One region of the Luteibacter sp. NPDC031894 genome, then DNA from elsewhere that is predicted to be linked to it. Evidence: riboswitches for the same ligand, from Rfam matches in the RefSeq annotation. Region 1 holds a riboswitch; each other region holds the start of a gene.

Region 1 (7,173 bases):
GGCGGAAAGCGGGATCATCTTGCCCTGTTCGTTCTTGACGTATGTGTTGAGCAGGGCGTCGGGGCTCAGCGTCTGTGCCGCCGCGGCCGTCAGCACCACCCAGTACTGGTTGATGTCCGAGTAGATGATCGATACCTGGCGCTGGCCGAAGGCATTGAACAGGGCGGAGTCGATCATGCCCATGCCTATGTGCAGGCGCCCCGCGGCCTCGCGATCCACCTTCAACATCTGCTGCTTGCCCACGATGTCGAAGTCGCTGCCGACGTCACGAAACTCCTTCATCGTGCGCATCTGCCGCACCAGTTTCAGCACCCAGGGTTGCAGGTCTTCGCCGCTGGTGCTGATCAGCTGGAACGAGTACTGCCCGCGATTGCTGTTACCGCCACCGCCGCCGAGGAATTGCACCGGGTTCATGAAGACCTGGACGTCGGAGATCTTCTCGTACTCCTTGCCCAGCCGGTCCATGATTTCCTTCATCGACTCGTGGCGCTGGCCCGGTCCGCTGCCCTTCGGCTTGAGGTCGACGAACATCAGGCCCTGGTTGCCCACGGCGCCGCCGTTGTCGCCACCCAGGATGGTGGTGACATCGGCCACCGTGGCGTCGTTCTGCATGATGTCGCCGACGCGCTTCAGGCGACGGGTCATCTCGTCGGGCGAGATGTTCGCGTCGGCGCTGATCTGGGCCTGCAGCATGCCGGTGTCTTCCTCCGGCATGAAGTTGCCACCGGCGGTCTTCACCACCGCCATGGCCAGCAGGACGGTCGCCACCAGCAGGATCAACGGTTGCCAGCGCATGAGGCGACGGTGGCGCATGGCCCAATCCAACGCGCGCTGGTAGACGTGCAGGAAGCCGCGGTCGAAACGCTCCAGCGCCTGTTCCAGGCGCCCGGGCTTGCGGTCCGGCGCGTCGTGTTTGAGGTAATGCGCGCATAGCGCGGGCGTAAGGGTCAGCGACACCACGGCCGAGATCAGCACGGCGCCGGCGAGCGTCACCGAGAACTCACGCAGCAGCTTGGTGATCATGTTGTTGCCGAACAGCAGCGGTGCGAAGACCGCGATCAGCGACAGCGTGATCGAAACCACCGTGAAGCCGATCTCGCGCACGCCCTCCAGCGCCGCCTCCATGGGCTTGGCGCCGTTCTCCATGTGCCGGACGATGTTCTCGATCACCACGATGGCATCGTCGACCACGAAGCCGATGCACAGCACCAGCGCCATCAACGACATCGTGTTCAGCGTATAGCCCAGCGACCACATGATGACGAACGCGCCCGCGAGCGACAGCGGCACGCTCAGCGTGGCGATCATCGTCGGGCCGAGACGGCGCAGGAACACCATCATGACCAGCACGACCATGACGATACTGATCAGTAGCGCGACCTTGACCTCGTGCAGTGCCGACTGGGTCGTCTGGGTCAGGTCGAAGATCGGCGTCACCTGCGCGTCGGCCGGCAGCAGGGCACGGAAACGCGGCAGGGCCGCACGGATCGCCTCCGCCGTGGCGATCGAGTTGGCCTCCGGACGCTTGCTGATCTGCATGGTGACCGAGCGATCGCCCTGGAACCACGCCTTCTGGTACTGGTCCTGCTGACCGCTGTAGACCTTGGCGATGTCCGAAAGCCGTACCGGGATGTTGTTCCGCACGGCGATCAGGATGTTGCCGAATTCCGAGGCGTCGCGCAGGCCATCGTTGGCGATCACCGTGGTCTGTGTCTTGCCGTCGGACAGCAGGCCCTGCGGCGAATTCACATTCGCTGCCTGCAGGGCATTGGACACGTCGTTGGTGGTGATGCCTTTCGACGAGAGCGCGTTCGTGTCCAGCTCGATACGCACGGCGTGCGGCGTGCCGCCGAACACCTGCACGCGCGACACGCCGTCGATCTGCGACACGGCGGGCCGGATCAGCGTGTCGACCACGTCGTACAGCTTGTCCGGCGGCATGGTCTTCGAGGTGAACGCGACCAGCAACACGGGAATCTGGCCCGTGTCGAACTTGAAGTACTGCGGCGGCGATGGCATGCCGGCGGGCAGGTCGGCGGCCGCGGCATTGATGGCGGCCTGCACGTCGCGGGCGGCCGCGTCCGTCGACCGGTCCATATTGAAGCGGATGCGCACGAAGCCGGCGCCTTCGGCGCTGTTCGAGTACATCTGGTCGACGCCCGGGATCTGGCCCAGGTGGCGCTCCAGCGGCGCGATGACGGTCGAAGCCATCGTCTGCGCGCTGGCGCCCGGCATCTGCGTCTGGATGAACACCGCCGGCACCTCGATCGAGGGCAGCGCGGCCACGCCCAGCAGCATGTAGGCAATCGCACCGGCCAGGGTCAATCCCGCCGCGAGCAGCGAGGTACCTTTCGGCCGGCGGATGAATGGAGCAAAAAAGTTCACGGCACTTCCTGTGTGGGCGGAGCCCACACTCCGCGCCCGCGAACTTTATGACGTCCCGCCCGATTCGTCGCGTGTGCCTTTAGTGGGGCCCCTGCCGGAAGGCAGGGGGGCAGCGTATGCGTGAGACTCCCACATTCGTCATGGCTAACGGACCGGTGAATAACGCAGCGTGAGGTAGTAGGTCCGGCCCAGCTGGTTGAAGTACGCCGCCGTCTCGTAGCGCTTGTCCGCCACGTTGGCGACACGGCCCTGGACGCTCCAGTCGGGCGCCACGTGCCAGGTCGCGCGAAGGTCCGCGGTGGTGTAGCCGCCCAGTCGACGAGTATTGGCCGCGTCGTCGTAGCTGTACCCGGCGGCGTTCAGCGAGCCGCCGACGGTGAAGGTGCCCATGTCCTTGTCGATATCCGCGCGGGCGATGCGCCGCGGCCGGCGGGCGAGCAGGTTGTCCTGCTGGACGCCACCGTCACGATTTTCCGGCTGCTGGAACGTGAGGTAGCCGCGGACGTGCCAGCCGTCGACGTCCGCGCCTGCCTGGCCTTCGAGACCGCGGATACGGGCCTTGCTCACGTTGATCGGCAGGAAACTGGCGTCGAAGCCGATCAGGTCGTCGACATCGGTGCGGTAGGCGTTCACGGCCCAGGTCCAGATGCCCGGCCGCGCGGAGAGGCCGATCTCCGCCGTGCGCGACTTCTCGGGTTTGAGGTTTACCGGCGTGCCGTAGGGATAGAACTCGTCGTTGAAGGTCGGCGCATGGAAGGCCGTGCCATAAGACGCCGTGATCTTCATGCCGCTGTCGAAGCGGAAGCCATACGCCGCGGAACCCGTCGTGTGGTTGCCGAACTGGGTGTTGTGGTCGTGGCGGGCGGAAAGTTCGAGCTCATGCGGCCCGAACAGGCCACGGTAAAGCACGAAGACGCCCGTGTTATTGCGCGAATCGGCGAGGTAGGCGGTATCGCTCTCCAGCTTTTCCTGCTGGAAATCGACACCCGCGGTAAGGACCTGGTCCTTCGTCAGCGTGATGTCGTTCTGCCAGGAGGCCTGGTTGCGCTTCGAATAGAGGTAGCCCACGCGCGCGTCGTCGACGCCGTAGTGCACGAAATCCAGCGTCTTGTCGGCACCGTCGAGATAGTTGTCGGCGCGGTCCTGGTTCTGGCCCACGGCCAGCGACACGCGCCACTCGGCGAGTGCGTCAAAGGACAATTTCGCGCCCGCCACCTGCTGCGAGCGCCGGGTGACGTTCTGGAAATCGCCGTCGTAGTGGATGTCGCCCTTGCTTCGCAGCCAGCTGCCGGTCAGTTCCGTGCCGTCGTCCCAGCGGTAGCCGCCAGAGAGGGCGCCGTTGTAGGTCCGATACGCGTCGTGGTCGGGTTCGTCGGTGAAGCAGCCGGCAAAGGCAGCCGCGGCGCCGACGCGGCAGGCATTGATGCCCGAGGTGTACTGGCCGCCCAGGCTGGCGTTGTACCAGCCGTGCGCGGTACCGCCGGAAAGTCCGACCTGTCCCGCCGTATACCCGTGGCTACCCCCGGTGATGGCGATCGTCGGCGTCGGCGCTTCGCCTGCGCTGCCGTGACGGGTGAAGATCTGGATGACGCCGCCGATCGCGTCGGAGCCGTACAGCGCGGAACGCGGGCCACGCACCACCTCCACCCGGTCGATCTGCTCGACGGGCAGCTGCTCGTACGCGGGAAGGCCGGCGCCCACGGTGCCGACCCGGACGCCGTCGACCAGCACGAGCGTGTGCGAGGAATTCGTGCCGCGCATGAACAGCGAGGTCTGTTGCCCGATGCCGCCGGTATTGGACAGGGCCACGCCGGGCAGTCCGGCGAGCAGGTCCTGGACGCTGAGCGGCTGCAGGCGTTCGATGTCCTCGCGCGTGATCACCGTGACAGGTGCCAGCACCTGGTCCAGGGGCATCGCGAAACGACTGGCCGTGACCACCACGGCGTCGAGCCGATCGGGCGCGTCGGCCGCATGGGCCATGGCGGTCGTCGACAGCAACGCCGTCGCGAGCAGGGTCTTCTTCATCACACCGTCTTCCTCTGCCGCCATCGCGGCCAAACGCACGGGGCCGAGGGAGGACGCAGACGAACGGCGAACGGGGAGGGAACCCGGAAGCTGTCCGGATCCGCCCTCCGCGAATCGACCGAAACAGGGACACCCACCCCATGAGGGGCGGGCGGTCATCGGGCCGGTCTCCGGACTCGCGTCAGCCATCGCCGATGGCCGGCTCCGGCGCCTTCCCGCTTGCGCAGTGGCTTACGACCGGACCGCAGGAAAACGCGAAACGCCTTCCCGATGACGCATACCGTTGCGGGGGCAGTGCCGGCCTTGCCACCCAGGTGGCGCACCGGCTTCCCGTTTCAGCCTTCCAACTTGCGCCGGAAGGCCACCCGAACGTGGCGGATAGTACTTCGCAAGTGCTTCGACTGTCACGATTTTTTCACCGAAACCTTAACGGGGTCTTGACGACCGCGAAATATTTCGATTACAAGCGTAACGGATTGCCGTAGGGGCGCGGGTTCTTGCGCCACGGGGGCGTGTCGGCCACCCACCCATCCTGGGGAGGATGCGTGGAGGCGGACACGAAAGGCGGCCATCGAGAACAAAGGTCCGTATTCCAGTCACGGCGACGGACCTTCTTGCTGTTTCTTTGGGGAGACAAAACATGCATCGTTCCACCCGCCGTAACGGCGTCCTTCGCCGCTCAACCCTCTGCACCGCGCTCGCCCTCTGCTTTGCCAGCGGCGCCGTGCTTGCCCAGTCCAACGCTTCGGGTGTCATTTTCGGCCGCGTCTCGCAGCCTGAAGGCGCCTCCGTTCATCTGACCAACGTCGATACCGGTTTCGACCGCAAGGTCGCCGTCGATGCCGATGGTCGTTACCGCGTCAGCTCCCTGCCGGTCGGCGTCTACAAAGTCACTGTCGAGCGAGGCGATCAGGTTGTCGAAAGCCGCGACAATGTCCAGGTAAACATCGGTGGTGGCGTGGACGTCTCATTCGCCGGCGCAGCCAGCGCGACGAATACGGAGGCACAGAACCTCGAGGGTGTTCAGGTCACGGGCAACGTGCTTCCCGCCATCGACGTCTCGTCCGTCGACTCCCGTACTGTCCTGACCGCCCAGCAGCTTCAGAAGATTCCGCTCGCCCGTGACGTCACTGCGGCGGCCTTGCTCGCGCCCGGCGTCGTGGCTGGCGACGCGCGTTACGGCAACGTGGCTTCGTTCGGTGGCGCGTCCGCATCCGAGAACCAGTACTACATCAACGGCTACTCCGTCACGAACGCGCTCACGGGCCTGGGCTTCACCAGCCTGCCTTTCGACGCGATCGACCAGCAGCAGATCTTCACCGGCGGTTACGGCGCGGAATACGGTCGCTCGACCGGCGGCGTGATCAACATCGTCACCAAGCGCGGCGGTAACGACTGGAAGGCCGGTGTCGGCCTCTACGTCACGCCGCAGGGCCTGCGCCAGAAGCCCCGCAGCATCTACCGCGAGGACGGTACGCTGTGGCAGGACCGCGGCCGCAACAAGAGCACCGACACGCAGTACACCGGCTACATCAGCGGCCCGCTGATCAAGGACAAGCTGTTCCTGTTCGCGGCCGGCGACTTCACTCGATCCGATAGCCGTAATACCAGCAGCATCGTGGCGCCGCAGCGCACCTACCAGGAATCGAAGGCCACGAAATGGTTGGCCAAGGTCGACTGGAACATCACCGACAACCACCTCCTGGAAATCACGGGCCTCGGTGACAAGAGCAACATCGAGCGCAGCGTCTACGCGTACGACTACAACCGCAGCGCCCGCGGCGCATACATCGGCACCGACAACCTCAAAAACTTCGATGCACAGGCCGGGTCCGCGCCTGGCGGTGATGTATACATCGGCAAGTACACCGGTTACATCACGGACAACCTGACGGTCAACGCGCTGTACGGCCACACCAAGACCGTCCATGAGCGCAACCTGTCCTATGCCAGCAATCCGAACTGCCCCTGGATCGTCGACAACCGGGCCCAGCCCGATCGCATCACGGGTTGCGGCCTCGTCAATGGCACGGTTCTCGGTGAAGGTGCACAGGACAAGACTCACGGTTGGCGTCTCGACGTTGAATACGTTCTCGGCGCCCACGATCTGCGCGCAGGTGTCGATAACCAGACGCTGGAATCGTACTCGGGCAACGTCTATGAAGGCGGTTACCGCTGGATCTACGGGCCGGCTGGCGATATCCCGAGCCGCGGCATTGTTGCGCCGCCCGGCGTCGACTATTTCGCCCAGAAGCGTCTCTTTGCGACCGGCGCGAACGTGAAGGTGGAGCAGGAAGCCCAGTTCATTGAAGATCGCTGGCAGGTGACCGATCGCTGGATGGCGTCCATCGGCCTGCGCAACGAACAGTTCAAGAACATCAATGGCGATGGCGCTACCTACGTGAAGCAGCGTCACCAGCTGGCACCCCGCCTCGGCGTGACCTGGGACGTCTTCGGCGACTCGACCTTCAAGGTGTACGCCAACGCCGGCCGCTACCACCTCGCGATCCCGTCGAACGTGGCGATTCGCGGTGCTTCCGCCTCCACGTACTACTCCGAGTACTACACGTACACGGGCGTGGGCCCGAATGGCGAACCCACGGGTCTCACACCGATCGGCACCCGCGCCTACCTCAATGGCGAAGACGGTACGCCGCTCAATCCGAAGACGATCGCCTCGCAGGGCATCGACGCCTACTTCCAGGATGAGTACATCCTCGGTTTCGACAAGGCGATCAACGCCGACTGGACCTTCGGCGCCAA
Region 2 (7,173 bases), 510 kb from region 1:
ACGGTGGGTGGAAGACCCGACACGCCTTGGGCCAGCCACGCATCGGCGAGGGCATCGAGACGCACGTCGATATCGTCCAGCTCGCCGGCGGCGACGAGGCCAAGGTGGCGCTCCGGCAAGGCCATCGACGCGTCTCGCGGCAAGGCGCCATACCAGTCGATGCCGGGCGGCAGGCTGTCGCGCAGCAAACCGGCGTGATACGCACCACCCACGCGGTTCGCGAGCACGCCGCGCAGCGTCAGCCCGGAACGGTAGGTCGCCAGCCCGTGCGCCAGCGCGCCGAAGGTCTGCGCCATGGCACTGCCGTCGATGACGGCCAGCACCGGGAGACCATAGGCGATCGCGAGGTCGCCGCTGGACGGCGATCCGTCGAACAATCCCATCACGCCTTCGACGAGGATCAGGTCCGCGTCGCCAGCCGCGTCGTAGAGGCGGGATCGCACCTCCGCCTCGCCACCCATCCAGGCATCCAACTGGTACACCGGCGCACCGCTGGCACGCGCGAGGATCATCGGATCGAGGAAATCGGGACCCGTCTTGAACACGCGCACGCGCCGTCCCTGCCGCGCATGCGCACGGGCCAGAGCCGCGGTGACGCTGGTCTTGCCCTGCCCCGAGGCGGGCGCGGACACCAGCAGCGCCGGGCAGTGCCGGCTCATAACTCCACGCCCTTCTGCGCCCGGATGCCTGCCTGGTACGCGTGTTTCACCACGCGCATCTCCGTGACGGTGTCCGCCGCCGCGACGAGCTCGTTCGGTGCGCCGCGGCCGGTCACGACGACGTGCTGTCGTTCGGGACGCGCACTGAGTGCTACGAGCACACGGTCGAGCGGCAGGTAACCCTTTACTAGGGCGATGTTGAGTTCGTCCAGTAGCACGAAGTCGTACGACGGGTCGCCGAGCATGCGCTCCGCTTCTTCCCAGGCCGCGGTCGCCGCGGCGATGTCGCGCGCCTTGTCCTGCGTCTCCCAGGTGTAGCCCTCGCCCATCACGTGGTAGTCCAGCGGGCCGTCCTCGAACATGCGGAAAAACGCCTCCTCGCCGGTGGAAAAGCTGCCTTTGATGAACTGCACCACGCCGCAGCGAAAGCCATGGCCGAGCGACCGCGCCAGCATACCGAAGCCGGACGAGCTCTTGCCCTTGCCGTTACCGGTGTTCACCACCAGCACGCCACGATCGATCGTGGCACGGGCGATGCGCCGGTCGATCAGTTCCTTCTTGCGACGCATGCGGTCGCGATGGCGCGCTTCGTCGTCCATGCCTGCCCAGGGCGTGGCGTCGCTCATGCCTGCGCGGCCCGATCGCCGGTGGCGCTGGGCGCGAAGCGGAATACCAGCGCCTGCACGACCTGCGCGGTCAGCACATAGCCCGCGGCCGCGCGGACGAAGAGCGGCGCCCACTGGGCGAAGCGCTGTACATACTGCGCCATGTTCGGCTCCGCATACCGGCCGCCGAGCCAGTAGAAGGCACCGTTGGATACCGCGTACGAGAGCGTGGCGCTCACGAGCAGACCCGCGAAGACCAGGGCGTGCGAGGCCAGCGAGCCGTTGTAACGCGGCGCGAGCAGGCGGCCCGCATACCAGAGCACGGCGTACGCGAGCGGCATGAACGAGTACGCGATCGTGATGCAGAAATCGCTCACGCCGGCATAGCTCACCGAGTACCAGTCCACCAGCACCGAGAGGACCACGAAGGCGAGGAAGGCGAGGTGCTTACGCAGGTAGATGCCGCCGAGGAAGAACAGGGCCATCGACGCGTCGGGAAGGTGCAACGCGTCGCCGAAGTGGTTGAAACGCGTGGCGATCATGAGCAGCGCGAACAGCGCGGCGACGGCGGCGAACAGGGGGCGTGACAAAGGCTTCATCGCGGAATCTCCGGGAGTGTGCGGATCAGGAACGGGGCTGGTAACGCAACGTGAGCAGCCAGTTGCGACCAGGCTGGTTGAAATAGCGGGCGGTCTCGTAGTGGCGGTCGAACACGTTGTTCGCCGACAACTCGACCTTCCAGGCATCCGCGAACGCGTAGGCCGCGCGCAGGTCGGTGAGCGCGTAGCCGCCCAGGCGGTGCGCGTTCGCGGTGTCGTCGTAGCGATAGCCCGAGGCCGACAGCCCGGCACCGATGCTCAACGCACCGAAGTTGCGATCGACGTCGAGGTTGGCGCTACGGCGGGCGCGCCGCGGCAGGAGGTTCCCGTGCGTCGGGCCATCGGTCTCGTCTTCCGGCTGGAGCCAGGTCGCGTTCCCTGAAAGGCGCCACTCACCCAGCGTCGTATCGGCCGCCAGTTCGACGCCACGGATACGCGAGCGCGCGATGTTGTTGGCGCCGCCGAACGGGAACAGCGGTCCGCTGAGGCTGGCGTCGAACACGATCAGGTTGTCGATCCGATTCTGGAACGCGTTGAGCGACCAGCCGCCCCAGCCAGGGGTGCCGCGCAGTCCCAGCTCCCAGTTCCGCGACGTTTCGGGACCGAGGTCGGGATTGCCGTAGTCCGGATAGTAGAGATCGTTGAACGTGGGCGCCTTGAACGCGGTGCCGTAGCTGCCGGTGACGCGCAGGGTCGTCGTCAGCGCATAGCCGTATTGCAGGCTGCCGGTCGTCTTGCCGCCGAACTGGCTGTTATCGTCGCGACGGAGGCTGCCCTGCACGGAGCTGTCGCCGAACTCGCCCTGCCATTGCGCGAACAACGCATGGTTGCGTCGCGCGTCGACCAGGTAATCGGTGTTGCCCACGACGCGGTCGCGCTGCCAATCGAAGCCCACCGTGGTGAGGCCGGCGCCACCGGCGACCCGGCCGATGTCCGCCTGCACCGAAGCGAGGTCGCGGTGCGTGTTGAACGTATCGGCGTACGTCCCGTTCTCGTAGTCGGTGGAAAGGTCGTCGCTACGGCCGAGGTTCGCCGTCACCACGACCTCCTGCGCGGGCTTGTAGCGCAGTCGGCCGCCCAGCACCTGGGTCGCGGACTCGGCGAAGTTGCTGCTCGTGCCGTCGTAGTGGTTGCGGCCTTCCGTGCGCGTCGCGTTGGCGTCGGCATCCCACTGTTCGTCGAAGCGCCAACCGCCCTTCAACGACAGCGCGTTGTTGCGATAGCCGTCCTTGTCCGGCTCGTACGTGAAGCAGCCGCCACCGCCCGGGCTGGGCTTGCCACGACAGGCATTGATGCCATCGGTCTGGTCGTGGCTTGCTTCGACCGAGTACCAACCCTGCGCGCCGCGACCGGCGAAGCCGGCGGAACCGCGCACGGTGCCGTAGCTACCGACACCGATGGAGGCATTCGGTACGAAGGCACCGTCGGGGTGGCGGGTGAAGATCTGGATCACGCCACCGAGCGCATCGGATCCGTACAGGCTCGAGTAGGGCCCGCGCACGATCTCGATGCGCTCGATCTGGTCGACCGGGATGTCCTGGAAGGCTGCGGTGCCGGAGGTGGCGGAACCCACCTTCACGCCGTCGACGAGCACGAGCACGTGGTCGGATTCAGTGCCACGCATGAAGACGGAGGTGGCCTTGCCGGGCCCGCCATTGTTGGCGATCGAGACACCGGGCGTCCTGCCGAGCAGGTCGGCCAGGGAGCGCGGTTGCAGGCGCTCGATGTCCGCGCGGTCGAGCACCGTGGAGGCGGCAAGCACCTGTCCCAGCGCTTGCTCGGTACGGCTGGCGGTGACCACGACCTTGTCCAGGTCCGTGGAAGCGTCGGCGGCGAACGACACGCCGGGCACGAGGAAGGCCGTCGCGATGGCGACCGCGAGGGTGGAGGAACGAAACGACACGGTGTAACTCCCTGCTGACCGCGCCAACCCGCGCGGCATGAATGGCGAGGGACGGGAGCAGGGAATGCGGGATTGCCGGCGGGGCGTGCTCGACGGCCACCCACGACATGGCCCTCCGCCTGTCCGGTGTACCTCGAGGCCGGTCTCCGGGCTCGCGAGCGCAGGCCGTGGGGCCTGCCGGGCGGCGCCTTCCCATGCCTCGAGGGCACAGTGGCTGGATGCCGTCCTCTTGCTCGCCTACCGTTGCGGGGGCAGCTCCGGAATGGCGGCGGCATGGAGACCGCGCGCGTCACCGGATTCCCGTTTCAATCCGCGGCGCTGACGCCTTGGATCACCTTGGGCGGCGACAGTGTAGCCGAAGCGGGAACGCGCCGGTCGCGCCAGCGCAGGAACGGCCGTTCCACGGCGTAGTGCAGCAAGGCGCCGCCGGCGAGGGTCGCGGCGGCGAAGAGGCCGAAACGCAGGTAGCGGTCGTCGGCCCATCGTCCGTCCAGGCCCCTTTCCACCAGCGCGAACACGAGTTTGTGGCTGAGGTAGAGACTGTAAGAGGTACCGGCAAGCCAGCCCGCGCCGGGAACCTGGAGCCGGGCCAGCCACGTCCCTCCGCTCGCCGCGATGACAAAGACAGCCATGGCCGCCGAAAGCAGCGGGTACCCGATGACGCAGGGCCAGAACGCGGTCCGTGCGCCGTCGAACATGACGAGCGATGCCGCGAGCAGGACCAGGCCCGTGACAAGCAGCCTCGTCGTGTGTGCCCGCAACCGCGTGAGGATCGCCGGCCGGTAGACGCGGCACGCCGCCAGTACGACGCCAGCCAGGAGTCCGTCGAGGCGCGACCACGTCGGGTAGTAGAGGTGGCGCAGGTATGCCAGTCCGGCATTTCCGCCCGCCGCTTGCACCGGCGCCACCACGTGCGTCCACAACCAGGCACGCAGGACCATGCCGCCGAGGACTACGACGGCGCACACCGCGACGAACTTCCAGACCGCTGGCCGGCGCGTCAGCGCGAAGGCGAGGAAGGGGAACGCGAGGTAAAAATGCTCCTCGACGCATAGCGACCAGACGTGGGAGAACGCGTAGTTGTCGCTGGTATCGAACAGCAGGTTGAAGGTGAATGTCGGGAACTGCCACAACGGCTGCATGCCCGGCGTTTCGCGCCAGTCGGGCAAGAGCGCGTAGATGGCGAACACCACGAGGAAGGCCGGCAGGATGCGCACGCCGCGGCGCCGGTAGAAACCCACGACATCGAGGCGCCCGGTCGCCTGCAACGATGCCAGCACCTGCGATCCGATGAGGTAACCGCTGAGCACGAAGAACAGGTCCACGCCCATCCAGCCGGAGCGTTCGAGCCCACCGTAGCCCTCGCCGAGGCCTCCGACGTAAAAACTGTGGAACAGCATCACCCAGACGATCGCGATCGCGCGCAGCGTGTCCAGCCCTGGCGTCCTGTGCATCGATATCTCCCCTTGTCGGTGGCGAGATACTGAGCCACCCCAAGGCCATGTTCGGGCCCGGGTCGTGGCGTTTCGCGGGCACGCCGGGGCCTCGGACGCTACGATGGCGCATCGGGGATGGCATCGGGGCACGACGAATGGCGAATACGGCGCGCGGGTCGCTCGCTTGCGTGGGCGTGGGCATGACGCTCGGGTCCCACATCACGCCATTGGCCCGCAGCCATATCGCGTCGGCCGATGTCGTTTTCGTCGGCGTGTCCGACGGGTTGGTCGAACAGTGGGTACGCCGGATGCACGGCGACGTGCGCAGCCTGCAGCCACTGTACGGCGAGGAAAAGCCGCGCCAGGAGACGTACCGGGAGATGGTCGACGCCATGCTTGGCGAAGTCCGTGCGGGCCGGCGGGTCTGTGGGGTCTTCTACGGCCATCCCGGCGTCTTCGCACAGGCACCGCACGAGGCCGTGGCACGAGCGCGGGAGGAGGGTTACGTCGCCCGGATGGAACCGGGGGTATCGTCGGAAGACTGCCTCTACGCCGATCTCGGCGTAGATCCTGGCCGGGTCGGCTGCCAGCATTTCGAAGCGACGCAATTCATGCTCTACCGCCGCGTGGTCGACACCTCCGCCTGGTTGTTGCTCTGGCAGGCAGGCATCGCCGGCGACCTCACCGGCGGGCGGTTCGACACCGACGCGCGGCGACTCGCGGTGCTCGCGGACGTCCTGGCAAGACACTACCCGGTGCAGCACGACGTCATCGTCTACCGGGCGGCCACCCTGCCCTTCCAGGATCCACGCATCGAGCGCATCGCCCTCGCCACCCTGCCGGAGACCACCCTGGGCACGTCCGATACCCTCGCGGTACCACCGTGCCGTGCCCTCGAGCCCGATCCCTCCATACGTGACCGGCTGACGGCGCTCGCCCGGGCGTCCTGAACGACAATCTTCACCGACAGGCGGGTCCGCCGCGCTATGATCGGAGGGCGTACGGGGACCTGGGAGGTGTCCGGCGCCATCGACAGGGGAACACATGTCCAACGTCATCGATTTCCTGGAGCGCATGGGCGCCGACGCCGCGCTGCGTGCCGCGGGCGCCGACGAGCTGACCCGCGAACTCACCGCCTCCGGGGTCGAGGGAGACCTCGCGGCGGCAATCCTTGCCGGTGACGAAGACACGCTCCGCGCCAGGCTTGCCCCCCGCACGTTCTACGGGATCCAGCTCGATCGCGAAAAAGAGGATCCGGACCCGGAACAGGAACGCAAGGACGACGAGGAAGCCACCGTTCGTCTCGCGCAGTACCAGGCGTAAGCATCCCCGATGGGCATCGTGGGTCGCGTCGTGCACCGCTGCCGGCTGGCGATCGCGCTGCTCGCCCTGGCTGGCCATGCCGGCGTCGCCATTGCGCAGCTCCAACCGGGCGAGAACGCTACCGCGACCCTGGCCTGGGCCGACGCGAACAAGACGTCGGACCATCAGAAATTCGTTGAAACGGTCACCCGTCTCGGACACGAGGCGGCCACACTGACCGACAAGCAGCGCGCCCATCTCCGCTACCTCGAAGCGTGGCAGGTGGCATACGCGGGCGACTATGAGACCGCCGTGCCGCTCCTGGAAACCGTCGTCGGAAGTTCACCCGACAAGGTGTTGCGGTTCCGCGCCACGGCCACGCTGATCAACATCCTGGGCATCGGCCACCGCTACGAGGAGGCGTTCTCGCGGCTCTCGGATCTCACCGACATGCTGCCGAGCGTGACCGATCCGCAAGCGCGACTGCAAGGACTGGGCGAGGCGGCGCAGATGCTCGCGACGGCGGGGCAATACGACCTCGCCGCCGAATACGCGGACCGCATGATCCAGAGCACGCCCGCCGGCGACAGCGCATGCAAGGGCACCTTCATCAAGCTGCACTCGCTTTTTCGCGGCAAGCGCATCGATGGAAACGATCCACGTTACGCG
Region 3 (7,173 bases), on a different contig from region 1:
CGAAGAACGCCACGAGCCGGTGGATCAGGTGACGATCCGCGTCCGACATCTTCGACTTCAGGTCGGTGACGTCCAGCGAGAAATCCACTTCCTCCACGGTCCACGTGTTGCGGATGGCGGCGCGGTACATCTCGTAGAACTGCGGGTACTTCATCGGCCGCAAGGTGAGCTCGAAGCCTGGGTCGAGGATGTGCGTGTCGCGGGTGATGGGAGAAACAGACATCGGAGTACCTCTGGAATACGGTGATCGCGTGGGATTCGCCTTACTGGCAGGCTTCGCAGTACTCGGGGTTTTCCAGCGAGCAGAACACCGCGGCTTCGGCCTGTTCTTGCGCATCGGCGATCGGCGTGACCGGTGTCGGTGCGGCGGCAGAGGACGCGACCGTCGTCTTCGCGATCCGCGTGGCGGGGCGCGAGCGCAGGTAGTACGTCGTCTTGATGCCGGACTTCCACGCGTACATGTACATGGAGGAAAGTTGCCCGATATTCGGATTTTCCATGAACAGGTTGAGCGACTGGCTCTGGTCGATGTACGCGCCACGGGCGGCGGCCAGGTCGATGAGTGCCTTCTGCGGCAGTTCCCAGGTCGTCCTGTATACGGCGCGCAGCTGCTCGGGAATCGCGCCTATGCCCTGGACCGAACCCTCCGCCAGCTTGATCTGGTCGCGAACCTCCGCGGTCCAGAGCCCGAGCGTCTTCAGCTCTTCCACCAGGTACCGGTTGACGACGAGGAAGTCGCCGGAGAGCGTCTCGCGCTTGAAGAGGTTCGACACCTGCGGCTCGATGCATTCGTAGCAGCCGGCGATGGACGCGATGGTGGCCGTGGGCGCGATGGCGATCAGCAGTGAATTGCGCAGGCCCTTTGCCTTGATCTTTTCGCGTAGTTCGGCCCAGCGAGCCTCCCTGCCCGTGGGGGTGGCGGCGGGCCAGTAATCGAACTGGAGCTCGCCGTTCGCCGCGCGACTCTCGTCGAAGCCCGGATGGGCGCCATCGCGTCCGGCAATCTCGTTGGACATCGACAGCGCGTGGAAGTAGATCTCTTCGGCGATGCGCGTGGAGAGATTCCTTGCCTCATCCGAATCGAACGGCAGGCGAAGCTTGAAGAAAACGTCCTGCAAGCCCATCACGCCAAGCCCGACGGGGCGCCATTTCATGTTCGCCGTCTTCGCCGTGGCGATGGGATAGAAGTTCAGGTCGATGACGCGGTTGAGCTGGCGCACGGCGGTGCGGACCGTCGTGGCGAGTTTGTCGTAGTCGAAACGTCCGTCCACGACATGGCGGGCGAGGTTGATCGAGCCGAGGTTGCACACCGCGGTCTCGTTCTCGTTGGTCACCTCGAGGATCTCGGTGCAGAGGTTCGACAGGTGGATGACGTTCTGCGGCAACGCGGTCTGGTTGCTCGTGGCGTTGGAGCGGTCCTTGAACGTCATCCAGCCATTGCCCGTCTGCGCCAGCGAACGCAGCATGCGTGCATAGAGTTCGCGGGCCTTGATCGTCTTCGCCGCGAGCCCGGCCGCCTCGGCCGTCTCGTAGGCGGCGTCGAACGCGGCGCCCCACGTGTCGACGAAGTGCGGCACGATCTTCGGGTCGAACAGCGACCAGTCACCATCGGCCTCCACGCGCCGCATGAAGAGGTCCGGCACCCAATTGGCGAGGTTGAGGTTGTGCGTGCGGCGCGCATCGTCGCCGGTGTTCTCGCGCAGTTCGAGGAACTCCTCGATGTCGGCGTGCCACGACTCGAGGTACACACAGGCGGCGCCCTTGCGCTTGCCGCCCTGGTTGACGGCGGCGACCGAGGCGTCGAGCGTCTTCAACCACGGCACCAGACCATTGGAATGGCCATTGGTGCCCTTGATGAGCGACCCGCGCGAACGGATGCGCGAATAGGCGAGGCCGATGCCGCCCGCGAACTTCGACAGCTGCGCCACGTCGCCATACTTGGCGTAGATGGATTCCAGGGCGTCCTGCGGCGAGTCGAGCAGGAAGCAGGAGGAAAGCTGCTCATGCGCCGTGCCGGCGTTGAACAGCGTCGGCGAGCTGGCGAGGTACTCGAGCGACGACAGCATGCGGTAGAGCTCCAGCGTCTCGGCCACATCGTTGCCGCCGAGGGCGCAGGCGATACGCATGAAGAAGTACTGGGGTGTCTCGATGACGAAACGCTTCGTCGGGTGGCGCAGGAGGTACCGGTCGTAGACCGTGCGCAGACCGAAGTATTCGAAGCGGCGTGACGCGCCCAGGTCGATCGCGTCGTTGAGCTTGCGCGCATTGACCTGCACGAAGTCACGCAAGCGCTCGTTGAGGATCCCCAGCTCGAAGCCCGTGGCCACCGACTGCGAGAACGACTGGATTTCCTGGCCGGCCACTTCCTTGTCGATGAAGGCGGAAAGCAGGCGCGCGGCAAGCTGACCGTACTCCGGCTCCTCGGCGGTGAGGGCCGCGGCCGTGCGGATCGAGAGCTGGTCGAGTTCCTGCGTGGTGGCGCCGTCGTAGAGCCCGCCGATCGTCTTCAGCGCCACGCGCATCGGGTCGACGGCATGGAGGCCGTCGGCGCTGCGCGTCACCGCGCGCACGATCTTGTTCACATCGACGGCTTCCTGTCCGCCATTGCGCTTGGTCACGCGCATCTGCCCGGGATTGTGTGGTGGCGTCAGGGCAAAGGCGGGCGGCGGGGCGTCCTGGCGATAGCCGGCGGAAACAGGAATGGCGGCGGCTTCGGCCGTCTCGGTGCGCTCGCGCGCGGCGGTATCCATCGTGGTCATGTGTGGCGTGCCCCAGGGCCAGGTCCAAACTCCCGTTCCCTCGGACGGGGCTCGAAGTGGCGACGCCTGCACGGAAAGGGCCGGGACGGAGCTCGCCAAGGGCGGCACCGATCCGCGACGCGCTTCCCCGCGGAAGCCGTCACTGCAATCGGCACCGATCAGGCACCGATTGCTGGCAGGTCTTCGGACTCGTGGACGGGGCCGTGAGGCCTTGCCTACCCGTCGCTTCCCAGTCGCGGAGGACCAGTGCATTGAACGGGATCGTTTCCACTTACCGCTGCGGGGCAGTTCCGGATTCGCACCGGATTCCCTATTAAGTCCGACGGGCAGTCGCGCCTCTCCGGACACCAGCGAGACACACGATATAGGCCTCAGGCAGGCAGGTCAACACCACATCTAGTGATCGCCGGGCGAATCTCGACAGCGCGCGGCTTGTAGCAATCGTGTGAAGATCATCTACACAAAGACAACGAGGCTCCAACGATAGAATCTGCGCCCACCGGACAAATACCACCCAGAGGCCGATGCCACCCTCCACCGTGCACCCTGCCGAGAACGGCGACGAAAGCGGCGAACTAGCCGCCGGCCTTACCCAGGAACAGCTGCGCCAGGCGCAGAAGATGGACGCCATCGGGAAGCTTACCGGCGGCGTCGCACACGACTTCAACAACCTCCTGCAGGTCATCAGCGGAAACCTCCAGCTGCTGGCCTCCGACGTCGCCGGCAACCCCCGGGCGGAACGCCGCCTCGCCAACGCGATGGCCGGCGTGGCCCGTGGCTCCAAACTGGCCGCGCAACTGCTGGCTTTCGGCCGCCGCCAGCCCCTGGCGCCCAAGGTGGTGAACATCGGCCGCTTCGTCCGCGACATGGACGACCTCCTGCGCCGCGCGCTGGGCGAGGAGATCGAGGTGGAGACGGTGATCGCCGGTGGCCTTTGGAATACGCTGGTCGATCCCGGCAACGTCGAGAACGCGCTGCTGAACCTCGCGATCAATGCGCGTGACGCCATGGAGGGGCGCGGCCGGCTCACCATCGAAGCGGGCAACGCGCTGCTGGATACCACGTACGCTTCCGCGCACGGCGACCTTCGCGCGGGCCAGTATGTGATGATCGCGGTTACGGACACGGGCAGCGGGATCGCGCCGGACATCATCGACCAGGTCTTCGAGCCGTTCTTCACCACCAAGCCCGAAGGGCAGGGCACCGGCCTTGGCCTGTCGATGGTCTATGGCTTCGTAAAGCAGTCGGGCGGCCACGTTAAGATTTACAGCGAACAGGGACACGGCACCACGGTTAAGATTTACCTGCCGCGTTCGACCCAGGGCGAGGACCGTGTGGTGGACATCGAGGAAGAAGACCTGCGTGGTGGCGACGAGACCGTCCTTGTAGTGGAGGACGACGACGCCGTGCGCGATACCGTGGTCGCCATGCTCGGTGACCTCGGTTACCGCGTGCTGAAGGCGCGCGATGCGGAAAGCGCGCTGTCCATCATCGAAAGCGGCATCGCCATCGACCTGTTGTTTACCGACGTGGTCATGCCGGGGCCCCTGCGCAGCCCGGAACTCGCGCGGAAGGCCAGCGAGCGGCAGCCCGGCATCGCGGTGTTGTTCACCTCTGGCTATACCGAGAACGCCATCGTCCACGGCGGCCGCCTGGACGAGGGCGTGGAACTGCTGAGCAAGCCATACACCCGGGACCAGCTCGCCCGCCGCGTGCGCTTCGTGCTCGCCGACAAGGCGCGGAAGGCTGCCACGTCGGCCACACCCGCCACGTCGGCGGCCGCGACTCCGGCTCGCCCGCCGCTTCGCGTGCTCGTCGTGGAAGACGATGCGCTGATCCGCATGTCCATCGCGGAGATGCTGGAAAGCCGTGGGCATGTGGCGCTGGAGGCCGGCGACGGCAACGAGGCGCTGCGGATACACGCCTCGCAGCCAGTCGACGTGCTCTTGGCGGATGTTGGCCTGCCCGGCATGAACGGCGTGGAGGTCGCGGCGAAGCTGCGCGAAACGCAGCCGAACCTGCCGGTGCTCTACGCCACCGGCGACCATACGGCGAACGGGGTGCGGCGCGACGAGCGCACGGCGATCCTCGTCAAGCCGTATGGCGTGGCGGACCTCATGGAGGCGATCGCGCGACTGGCCCGGCGCTGAGGATCAGGGCAGCATGTGCCCGCCGGTGACGCCGTACGTTTCGCCGGTGATGAAGCTCGCCTCCTGGCTCGCCAGCAGCACGTAGACGGGCGCGCACTCCACGGGCTGGCCCGGCCGGCCCAGCGGGACGTTCTTGCCGAATTCGACCACCTTCTCCTGCGGCTGGCCGCCGCTCGGTTGCAGCGGCGTCCAGACCGGACCCGGCGCCACCGCGTTCACGCGGATGCCTTTTTCGGCCGCCTGCTTCGCCAGCGCCTTGGTGAAGGCCACGGTCGCCGCCTTGGTCGGCGCGTAGTCGAGCAGGATGTTGGACGGCTCGTAGGCCTGGATCGACGCCGTGTTGATGATGGCCGCGCCCGGAGGCATGTGCGGCATTGCTTCCTTCGTCAGCCAGAACAGCGCGAAGACGTTCGTGCGGAAGGTGGCTTCGAACGATTCGCTGTCCAGTTCCTCGATCGACTTCGCGAACTGCTGGCGCCCCGCGATGTTGGCCAGGATGTCGAGTCCGCCCAGTTCCTCCACCGCCTTCGCGACGAGCTCCTTGCAGAACGACTCGTCCTTCAGGTCGCCGGGGATGCCCGTGATCTTGCAGCCCTCGTCCGTCAGCAAGGCGATGACCTCGTCGGCATCCTTCTGTTCCGAGGGAAGGTAATTGATGACCACGTCCGCACCCTCGCGGGCGAAGGCGATGGCGGCGGCACGGCCGATGCCGGAATCGCCACCCGTCACGAGCGCTTTCCGACCCTGGAGGCGGGCGTTGCCGCGATAGCTTGTCTCGCCGTGATCCGGCTTCGGCACCATGTCCTTCGCCAGGCCCGGCGCGGGCTGCGGCTGCTTGGCGAACTCAGGCTGCGGGTACTGGGTGCGCGGATCGCGCATGGCGTAGGGGTCTTTGCTGCTTGCGGTGGCGTTGGCCATGGGGAAGGTTCTCGCGTGGGGGAGAGGCCTTCCTGTTTACGGAGCGGGACGTCCATGTCCCGTCCACGCCATGTCACGTCATGGGCCCATGCCGATCATCTTCTTGCCCTGCTTCAGCACGGCGTCGCACACTTTCCGCGTGAGCTGGGCCTTGATGTCGCCGTTACCGCCCGCCGCACCGGCGCCGGAGATGTCCAGGGTCTTTCCGCTGCTGGATGTCAGGAGGCCCTTCGCGCCGTCCTGATAGCCGGGATCCTGGGTACCCGCGCTACGCGACTTGGCACCCAGGCTACCGAGCAGGCCGTCCTTCACTCCGGCGGCGTCGCCTCCGAGGTAGTTGTTACTCATGCAGTACTGCAGGATGCCGGCCGCGTTGCCCGCCGTTCCGGACGTCAGCGAACTACCGCCGCCGCCCATGAGGCCCTTGAGGCTGTCGAACTGCACGGCGGAAGCCGGCGTGGCGGTCACGGCGGCGGCCAGCGCGAGGCCGGCGAGGAAGGTCTTCATGACAAGGCTCCGGGTATCGAGGTGGGGAAGACATAAACCCTCGGGTGTTAGGGCGATGTAAGAAGCGGCCCGCGCTATCCTCGGATTCGTCTCGTCCGAAGCAAAGGCCGCTCCCTTGTTCCTGCGTCTCATCTTCGCCTGCGCACTGCTGTGCGTCGCGCCGATCGCCAGCGCGGCGATCACCCTCGATTCCCTCCGCGTCGAACATGCCGACACGCCCACCTATGTCGACGTGGCCAGGCCGCGCTTCGCGTGGATCGTGCACAGCGATGCGAATGGCACCGTGCAGACGGGCTATCGGATCCACGTCTCGCGACAGGGGCGTACGGTGTGGGACAGCGGAACGATGGCCAGTGCGCGCTCCTTCGACATCGCGTACGGCGGCCCTCCATTGGTGCCAGGCGAACGATACGACTGGCACGTGGACGTTACGACGTCCGACGGCGCGACCAGCGCGTCGTCGACATTCGATACCGCACTCGATGACGCCGGATGGCACGCCGCGCGCTGGATCGGCAAGGGCGACGACAGCCTTCCCGCGCCACTGCTGCGCAAGTCGTTCCGCGTCGACGGCGATGTGGACCGCGCCATGCTCTACGTCGCGGCCGGCGGCTATGCCGACGTCTCGCTGGACGGCAGGCCGGTGAGCGACGCGGTGTTGTCGCCGGGGTTCACCGACTACGACAAGCGCGTGGAGGTTGTGGCGACCGAGGTGACGCTCGCCCCCGGCGAGCATGTGCTGTCCGTCGAACTGGGACGAGGCTTCTATGGGCTGACCAATCGGAACGTATGGCATTGGGAAAGCGCGCCGTGGCACGGAAGACCGCGCATGCGTTCGC

What was found. A riboswitch is a leader RNA that binds a small molecule or an ion and turns the genes downstream of it on or off. The one in region 1 is predicted to bind cobalamin.
Region 2: linked by a shared signal. The riboswitch ahead of btuB (TonB-dependent vitamin B12 receptor) and the one ahead of ACQKIE_RS09145 (TonB-dependent receptor domain-containing protein) in region 1 are both predicted to bind cobalamin.
Region 3: linked by a shared signal. The riboswitch ahead of ACQKIE_RS17525 (ribonucleoside-diphosphate reductase subunit alpha) and the one ahead of ACQKIE_RS09145 (TonB-dependent receptor domain-containing protein) in region 1 are both predicted to bind cobalamin.

What each region holds. Positions count from the first base shown of each region.
Region 1 covers NZ_JBNNMV010000002.1:701,753-708,925, forward strand. The annotation lists gene ACQKIE_RS09140 (efflux RND transporter permease subunit) at 1-2,385, opposite strand, end outside; gene ACQKIE_RS09145 (TonB-dependent receptor domain-containing protein) at 2,530-4,410, opposite strand; cobalamin riboswitch at 4,555-4,794, opposite strand; gene ACQKIE_RS09150 (TonB-dependent receptor) at 5,051-7,173, shown strand, end outside.
Region 2 covers NZ_JBNNMV010000002.1:195,151-202,323, forward strand. The annotation lists gene ACQKIE_RS06885 (cobyrinate a,c-diamide synthase) at 1-659, opposite strand, end outside; gene cobO (cob(I)yrinic acid a,c-diamide adenosyltransferase) at 656-1,258, opposite strand; gene ACQKIE_RS06895 (hypothetical protein) at 1,282-1,863, opposite strand; gene btuB (TonB-dependent vitamin B12 receptor) at 1,889-3,805, opposite strand; cobalamin riboswitch at 3,887-4,120, opposite strand; partial or broken gene ACQKIE_RS06905 (acyltransferase family protein) at 4,120-5,220, opposite strand; gene ACQKIE_RS06910 (SAM-dependent methyltransferase) at 5,358-6,152, shown strand; gene ACQKIE_RS06915 (hypothetical protein) at 6,247-6,525, shown strand; gene ACQKIE_RS06920 (diguanylate cyclase) at 6,535-7,173, shown strand, end outside.
Region 3 covers NZ_JBNNMV010000008.1:83,689-90,861, forward strand. The annotation lists gene ACQKIE_RS17520 (ribonucleotide-diphosphate reductase subunit beta) at 1-223, opposite strand, end outside; gene ACQKIE_RS17525 (ribonucleoside-diphosphate reductase subunit alpha) at 264-2,759, opposite strand; cobalamin riboswitch at 2,917-3,126, opposite strand; gene ACQKIE_RS17530 (response regulator) at 3,284-4,909, shown strand; gene ACQKIE_RS17535 (SDR family oxidoreductase) at 4,913-5,827, opposite strand; gene ACQKIE_RS17540 (DUF2501 domain-containing protein) at 5,906-6,334, opposite strand; gene ACQKIE_RS17545 (family 78 glycoside hydrolase catalytic domain) at 6,450-7,173, shown strand, end outside.